Regions from separate parts of the Novosphingobium sp. YAF33 genome, predicted to be linked through region 2. Evidence: riboswitches for the same ligand, from Rfam matches in the RefSeq annotation. Region 2 holds a riboswitch; the other holds the start of a gene.
The links. A riboswitch is a leader RNA that binds a small molecule or an ion and turns the genes downstream of it on or off. The one in region 2 is predicted to bind cobalamin.
Positions count from the first base shown of each region.

Region 1: it holds a riboswitch for cobalamin, as region 2 does, so the genes downstream of both, AB4Z00_RS00975 (TonB-dependent receptor domain-containing protein) here and AB4Z00_RS02215 (cobyrinate a,c-diamide synthase) in region 2, are expected to answer to the same signal.

Region 1 is NZ_JBFRCW010000001.1:207,270-211,474, forward strand. It holds gene AB4Z00_RS00970 (ABC transporter substrate-binding protein) at 1-572, opposite strand, end outside; gene AB4Z00_RS00975 (TonB-dependent receptor domain-containing protein) at 569-2,389, opposite strand; cobalamin riboswitch at 2,489-2,700, opposite strand; gene AB4Z00_RS00980 (cell wall hydrolase) at 2,937-4,118, shown strand.
Region 2 is NZ_JBFRCW010000001.1:485,206-489,410, reverse strand. It holds gene paoC (aldehyde oxidoreductase molybdenum-binding subunit PaoC) at 1-1,251, shown strand, start outside; gene AB4Z00_RS02215 (cobyrinate a,c-diamide synthase) at 1,241-2,563, opposite strand; cobalamin riboswitch at 2,737-2,960, opposite strand; cobalamin riboswitch at 3,107-3,297, shown strand; gene AB4Z00_RS02210 (TonB-dependent receptor plug domain-containing protein) at 3,472-4,205, shown strand, end outside.

The DNA.
Region 1 (4,205 bases), 280 kb from region 2:
CCCGGCGGCGGCGCATCGCGGCGCACGGCGGCGTCGATGCGGGCCACCAGCCTTTCGCCCAGCGCGGCATGACCCGCCAGCCGTGCCAGCGTGCGGACCTGTTCGCGCGCGGCTCCCAGGTCCGACGCGATCGGCATCTTCACCAGCCGGTAGCCGAGGCGCCGGAATGCCGCCTCGCTCGCAGGGTCGAGGAACGCGCTGGCCACGACCACCCTGGGATGGATCGTCGCCACTTCCTCCACCGTCCCCGAGATCGCCCGGTACCGGCGCGCGCGGGCGATCGGCATCGAGCTGCTCTCGGGATCCTGGCTATAGCTGGAGATCGCCAGCAACTGCCCCGGATCCATCACTTCGGCCAGGATGGCGTCCGTGCAGGGGTTGAGCGAGACGATGGTGGGGCGCTCCGCCCCGCTCTCGCCGTGGCCCGGTACCGCGGGGGCGGCCTCGGTGGTGTCACCGCCCCCGCAGCCCGCCAGCGCCGCCGAGCCGGCCAGAGCCAGCACGACAAGGAACCGGCGGGCCTTGCGCCTGCCCCGTCCAACCGATGTCGTCAGGGCAGACGACAGGATCACATCTTCACCCGCACCCCGGCATAAGCCGCGCGGCCCGGGGTGCCATATGTCCGCACCACTTCGTAGTGCTCGTCGAACAGGTTTTCGACACGGCCGTAGACCTGGATGTTCTGCGTCACGTCGAAGGCGCCGCGCAGGCCGACGACGACATTGCCGCCGAGGTAGTAGGTATTGGCGATGTCGTCATAGCGACCGCCGCCCACGCGCAAGTCCGCACCGAGGCGGAAGCCGTCCGACCAGTGCTTGTCCAGGCTGGCATAGAGGTTCGTCTTGGGACGGCGAGCGAGGCGCGTGCCGGTCACCTCGTTCGTAGCGTCGAGGTAAGTGGCCGAAAGGCTCATGTCGAAGCCTTCCCAGTCGCTCACCTGCATGCCCAGTTCCACGCCCTTCGCCCGCGCGCGGCCGACGTTGTAGTAGTTGAAGGCGGTCAGGTCGTAATCGATCAGGTTCTTCGTCTTGCGGTCGAAGTAAGTGACCGAGAACGTGCCGTGGCCTTCCGCAAAGGGCTGCTCCACGCCGACATCCCACGACTTCGACGTCTCGGGATCGAGCGCGCGGAAGCCGGAATTGGAATAGAGCTGGTAGAGCGACGGCGCCTTGAAGCCCTCTCCGTAGCTGGCGCGCAGGATCGGCGCTTCCTCGCTGCCGCCGATCACCCAGGCACCGTTGGCCGAGAAGGTGGTCTTGTGGCCGAAGTCCGAATTGTCGTCATAGCGCAGGCCGCCGTTCAGCGTCAGCCCGGTGACGGGGCGCAGGGTCAGCATGCCGAAGTAGCTGTCGATCGAGGTCGAATCCTTCGAACCGTAATTGTCGGAGAACTTCTGCTTCTCCGTCTCGGCGCCGACGAGGATGCTGGCCATGTCGATGGGGGTGTAGGAGACCTGACCCTCGAAACGGTCGGCGCGGCCATTGGTGGTGTAGGGACCGAAGACGGCATCGTCCGAGATGCGGCGCGTATCGGTGAGGCCATAGCCCAGGCGCGCGCTGAGGCGGCCGTCCAGCCCCTTGTAGCGCAAGTTGGCATAGCCCACGGTATCGCGCTTCATGCCCACGTTCAGGGCATCGGCGCCGGTGTTGTCGTAATCGTAATTGGCCTTGATCCAGTACGTCCCGGCATCGGCGGTAAGACCGCTCACCAGCTCCACTTCGGCGCGGGCGTTGGCGCTCTTGCTCTCGAAGCCGTCCTTCTCTTGGCCGCCGAGGCGCTCGTCGAAAGCGGAGTAGCCGTCGCCCTTGAGCCAGTTGCCGCCCAGGGTCAGGCCCACCGGCCCGACCTTGCCCGCCGCCGAGGCGCCGAGCTGCTTCTGGTCGCGCCAGCCGTATTCGGCCTGGCCGCGCGCGGTCCACTGCTCGGTCGGGCGCGCGGTGATGAGGTTGATGACGCCGCCGATCGCGCGGCTGCCCCAGAGCACGCCGGACGATCCGCGCACCACTTCGATGCGGTCGAACTGGCCGACGGTCAGGCTGCCGAAGTCGAAGCCGCCGCCCACGTCGCCGGGATCGTTGATGCGCACGCCGTCGATCAGCACGAGGCTCTGCGCGTTCTCGGCGCCGCGGATGAACACGCTGGCCGGCTGGCCGAAACCGCCCGACTGGGCAAAAGTCACACCCGGCAGGCGGGCCAGGATGTCGGTCGCGGTGACCGCCTGGGTGCGCTCGATATCCTCGCGGGTGATGACCGAGACGGACTGGCCGATCTCGCTGGTGGGGGTTTCGGTGCGCGTCGCGGTGACGACGATACTATCGATTGCGGCTTCATCCGCGAAAGCGGGGGTCGAGACGGCAAGAGCCGTCCCCAGCAGAAACAGGTACTTCACGCGTATTCCTCCAACCTGAACGACTTTGCCGTCCATGGCGGAGACGCGCGCTTTTCCTCATGCGCGTGCTCGCTGCATGCCGGGACACCCCGCCCGGCTGCGGAACGACCGTCAAAGGCAGGTCTCCTGGCTCCCGGATCTTCGCGCCGCCTGCCGCCTTCCCGGTGTGACCCAGTGGCATAGCGTGGCAGGGGCGCTCCCCGGTTACAGTTGCGGGGGCAGCTTCGGACTTGCGCCGAAATTCCCACCAGGGTTCCCTTTTCACGAAACCCGGGGCCCGGCTCCGGGCCACCCATGACGTCGCGAGTGCCGATACTGGGCAGTGGGGGGATTGGCAAGCGGCGCAAAGGGCGGCGCGGCGGTATCGCCGGGGACGATCGCAAACAAACTCTTAAGCGATTCAGCCTATCGCTGCCCGCTGTACCGCTTCGGGACGCGCCGATTTCCAGGGATGCCGCGCCCGGCAAAGCAGGTTAGGCGCAAGATACGCGATGACCCGGTGGAACGCGAAATCCGCGCTGGCCGACAATGCGCCGAAAGGACCCGAGTGACCGCTGCCGCCCTTCCTGCCTGCACCGAAACCTGGGAGCCGCGCCCGCGCGATTTCCAGGGTCATTTCGTGCGCGGCGGACGCAAGCGGCTGCAACGCAGGCGGCGGCGCTGGACGCTCGGCTCGGCCGCGCTCGTCGCCGTGGCCCTGCCTGCCTTCGCCGCGCCTTCCTTCGCCCCGGCCGAAGCCTGGGACCGCCTCACCGCCTCCGGGACGGAAACCGGCGGCGCGCCCGTTCTGCCCATGCCGTTCGAGCAGGCCGGCGCCAGCTTCCCCGGCTCTGCCTATTACTATCTCGAAGCCGAACAGCCCGTGCTCAAGATAGGCGAAGGCATCCATTCCGACGCGGATGACGGAACCGGCGGCCCCGGCCCGGTCGCCCGCGCCCTGCGGATCGACAATTCCGGGGTGGACCGCAGCCGCGCGCTCCAGTGCCTGACGGCGGCGATCTATTACGAAGCCGCCAGCGAGCCCGACGGCGGCCAGCGCGCCGTGGCCCAGGTCGTGCTCAACCGCGTGGCCCATCCGGCCTATCCCAAGACCGTCTGCGGCGTCGTCTACCAGGGTTCGGAGCGGCCGACCGGCTGCCAGTTCTCCTTCGCCTGCGACGGATCGCTGGCCCGCGCGCCGCAGCGCTTCTTCTGGCAGCGTGCCGAATCCGTAGCCCGCGCCGCGCTGTCCGGCGAAGTCTATACGCCGATCGGTCTGGCGACGCATTATCACACGATCCAGGTCAATCCCTACTGGGCCCCGAGCCTGCACTATCTGACCACCATCGGCGCCCATCGCTTCTATGCCTTCAACGGCGCCGCGGGCCGCCCTGCCGCGTTCCGCTTCGCCTATTTCGGCGGCGAGCCGCTGGCCGCCCCGCATCGCCGCGACGAGTCCGCCGCCTCGGCCCTTGCCACCGCCGCGCTGGACCCGCTGGCCGTGCAGCGCAGCTTCGGCACCGCCGAGGCGCTCCGCCCCGGGCAGGCCGCTGCGCCTTCGCCCGCCATGCCCTCCGCCGCCCCTTCCACGGGTGCGGAGCGCGCGCCCGTCTATGCCAGCGACGTGCGGGATCGCGGGGGCGAGTCGCTCTACAAGGCCAGCAACTTGCCCGAGACCCAGGGCGTGCGGCCGGAATATGCCAATTCGGGCAAGTGGATCGCCCAGCCGCGTCAGGAGCAGGCCCGCTGACGGCAAGTTGGCGCCTTTAGCGATCCGGCGCATTCATCAATTCGCACAGGAACGACTGCAAGGTTTCAGCAACCATAGCCCCACACC
Region 2 (4,205 bases):
GAATCGGCGACGCAGCAGACCAAGTTGCTCTATGCCGGCGCCAATCGCCTCACTGCCCTGCGGCTGGCCGAACTGGACCTGCCCGAAGCCAATGCCATGCGCGCACCCGGCGAAGCGCCCGGCCTCATGGCGCTGGAGATCGCCATCGACGAAGTGGCCGAGAAGCTGGGCATGGACCCGGTGCGGTTCCGCGTGCTCAACGATACGCAAGTCGATCCCGAGCATCCCGAGCGGCCCTTCTCGCAGCGCAACCTCGTGCGATGCCTGGAGGACGGTGCCAAGCGCTTCGGCTGGGAACGCCGCCAGACGCGTCCGGGCAAGATGCGTGACGGGCGCTGGCTGATCGGCATGGGCGTGGCGGCGGCGTTCCGCAACAACATCAACATGACATCGGCCGCGCGCGTGCGGCTGTCGAGCGACGGCGTGGTCACGGTGGAGACCGACATGACCGACATCGGCACCGGCTCCTACACCATCATCGCCCAGACCGCGGCGGAGATGATGGGCCTGCCGGTGGAGAAAGTGCGCGTGAAGCTGGGCGATTCCTCGTTCCCGGCCTCCGCAGGCTCCGGCGGGCAATGGGGCGCCAACAGCTCCACGTCTGGCGTCTATGCGGCCTGCGTGAAGCTGCGCGAAGCCGCGGCGCAGCGGCTCGGCATGGACCCCGCCACCGCGGAATTCGCCGATGGCGAAGTGCGCGCGGGCAACCGCTCCGCCGCCCTGGCCGAGGCGGCGAAGTCTGGCGAGATCGTTGCCGAAGAGACGATGCAGTGGGGCGACCTGGGCAAGAAGTTCCAGCAGTCGACCTTCGGCGCGCACTTCGTGGAAGCGGCCGTGGACGCCTATACCGGCGAGACGCGGGTGCGACGCATGCTGGCGGTCTGCGCGGCCGGACGTATCCTCAATCCCAAGACGGCGCGCAGTCAGGTGATCGGCGCCATGACCATGGGCGTGGGCGGCGCGCTGATGGAGGAACTGGCCGTCGACAAGCGCTTCGGGTTCTTCGTCAATCACGACCTTGCCGGGTACGAAGTGCCGGTCCACGCCGACATTCCGCACCAGGACGTGGTTTTCCTCGACGAGGCGGACGACAAGGTCTCGCCGATGAAGGCCAAGGGCGTGGGCGAACTCGGGCTCTGCGGCGTCGGCGCGGCCGTGGCCAACGCGGTCTACAACGCCACGGGGGTGCGCGTGCGGGACTATCCGCTCACGCTGGACAAGCACCTTGCGAAGCTGCCGGCTATCGCCTGAATCCCAGGTCGGCGGTTTGGCAGGTCAGCAGGTCGGCGATCAGCTCCGGCGCCGAGGGGAAGTAGAAGTGCATGTAGCTGGCCGTGAGCGGTCCGTGGCGGAACAGGCGTTCGCCCGGCCGCCCGTCCGGCGTGACGGCGCTGACGGTGGGCAAAAGGGACGTTTCCAGCCGCGAATAGTGGAACGTGTGGCCCCGCGCGACATGACCGCCCAGTTCCATCTCTTGCATGCCCAGCGCTGCCAGCCGCCTTTGCATCACGGCCCGCGCAGGCAGCAGGCCGAGCAGGGCGGCACTGGCGCCGTCGGTGCTTTCGAGCCTCTCGGAGGCGTAAAGCATGCCGCCGCATTCGGCCAGGATCGGCCGCCCTGCCTGGAAGTGGGCGCGGATCGCCGCGATCATCGGGCGATTGGCGGAAAGAGCGTCCAGGTGCAGCTCGGGATAGCCCCCGGGTAGCCACAAGCCGTCGCAAGGGGGCAGCATGGCATCGCGCAGCGGCGAGAAGAAGGCGAGCCGCGCCCCGGCCCGTTCCAGAAACGCGAGGTTGGCGGGATAGATGAAGCCGAATGCCTCGTCGCGGGCAATGGCGATGCGGCGGCCTGACAGCGCGGAAGGCGGCGCTTCGGCGGCTTCCGGGGCGGGGAAGGGCACCGGCTCGGGCAGCCAGAGCGCGGTTTCGGGCAGACTGTCGGCGGCGCGGTCTATGCGCGCCTCGATATCCGCCACCTCCCCGGCCTGCACCAGTCCGAGGTGCCGTTCGGGCAGGCCGAGCCCGGCATCGCGCCGGAGGGTGCCAAGCCATTCCACGCCGTCCGGCATGCCGCGCTCCAGCAGTTCGGCATGGCGCGCGCTGCCGACGCGGTTGGCCAGCACGGCGGCCAGGGTCACGTCGGCGCGGTAGGTGGAAAGGCCGTGGACCAGCGCACCGAACGTCTGCGCCATCGATGCCCCGTCGATCACCGCCATGACCGGCAGACCGAACAGGCGGGCAATGTCGGCGGAGGAGGGGGTGCCGTCGAACAGGCCCATCGCCCCTTCGACAAGGATCAGGTCGGCGTCCCGCGCGGCCTCGTGCAGCAGGGCGCGGCATTCCCGCTCTCCGCACATGAACAGGTCGAGCTGGTGGACGGGCGCGCCGCTGGCCCTTTCCAGCACCATCGGGTCCAGGAAGTCCGGCCCGCACTTGAACACCCGCACTTTGCGCCCGGCGCGGCGGTGGCGGCGGGCCAGCGCGGCGGTGACGAGGGTCTTGCCCTGTCCCGACGAGGGCGCGGTGACCAGCAGGGCGGGACAGGCCGTCATGCGGGCAGGCACGAATATCGTCCGGACGGAGCGGTATCCGAAAGGCGGAAGGGGCAGGGCGGCATGACGGTTCGATCCTCCTGGGCGCAAGTACGGCTTGTCGTCTCGCGAAAGACCGGGTCCGCGGGGAGCAGCGCTCCGCATCGGGCATGGCCCCCGTCCGCCCGGTTCATCCCGCCCGCGCGAAGGATCGACGGCTGGGGGCCGGTTTCCTGACTTCCTGGGCCCGATTTCTTGGAATCGGCGCGCCTTCCGCCGCCTTCTCGGCACCGCGCGGTGCCAATGGCGTGCTGGCGGGGCGCATCCCCGGTTACAGTTGCGGGAGCAGTGCCGGATTCCAGCGGAATTACCCCTCTGGCCCGGACTTCCCGATTAAGCCCTTGCGGGCACCCCTGGCCCGGCGGGCCTATGGTACTTCGCCAGAGAGCGCAAGCGCGGGACAAGGCAAGCGCAAGCGTCGGACAAGACCAGCGCAAGCGTCGGACATGACCAGCGCAAGCGCGGGACATGACCAGCGCAAGCGCCGGGCTCTTGCACGCGGCACCCCACCGGGATAGGGGCGCTCCAGCGACAGGTTCCCCGCAAGGGGATCAAAAGGGAACGCGGGTGAATGCCCGGGCTGCCCCTGCAACTGTAAGCGGCGAGCCGTGCGGCCAATTCGCCATTGGGGATGCAAGTCCCTGAGAAGGCGGCCGAAATGGCACTGACCCGTGAGCCAGGAGACCTGCCTGACGCCGTCGTTCTTCGACCGGACAGGGTGAGCCGGGCGAACGGGGCCATTCCTCGCGCAACGACAGCCATTGCCGTGCCGGCACGCGCCGCGCGGGAGGGGGGCGTCGTCCGCTGCATGGGCGGCAGAGGCCCTGCCTTTCGCATGCGTGCCGACCCGGCCGGGTCGATGCTCGTGCGAAGGACATGCCGTGAACTGCCGAATTCCCGCCGCCAGCCCCCTGGCTCTCGCGCTCGCCCTTGCAGGGGCGCTGCACCCGCTCGCGGCCCTGGCCGAGGAGGCCGATGCAGTGCCTCTGGACGAACGCATCGTGGTCACCGCCCTGCGCACGCCCGTTGCGGCCGACCGGGTGGCCGATACCGTCACCGTGCTCGACGAGGCGCAGATCGTTGCGGCCCAGCCGATCGCTCTGACCGATGTGCTGCTGCGCACGCCCGGCATCAGCATGTCGCGCAACGGCGGTTACGGCACCACCACGTCGCTGCGCATTCGCGGTGCCGATGCCGGGCAGACGGTGATGGTGATCGACGGGATGCGCCTGTCGGACGCCTCATCGACGGCGGGAGGCTATGGCTTTGCCAATTTCCTGATCGACGATGCCGATCGCATCGAGATCCTGCGCGGTCCGCAATCGATCCTCTGGGGCAGCGATGCCATCGGCGGTGTCGTCAACGTCCGCACTCGCCGCGCGGCCGCGCCGCTGGAAGGCAGCTTCGCGGTGGAAGCAGGAACCCATGACACCGTCTCGGCCCGCGCGGGTCTTGGCGGCACCTCCGAGGCCGTCGACTGGCGCATTGCCGCCTCGCGCTTCGCCACGGACGGCATCTCCGCGCGCGCGAACGGCAAGGAGGACGACGGCTACCGGCGCAGCGCGGCCAGCGGCACGATGACTTACCGCGTCGCGCCCGGCATCTCGCTGGATCT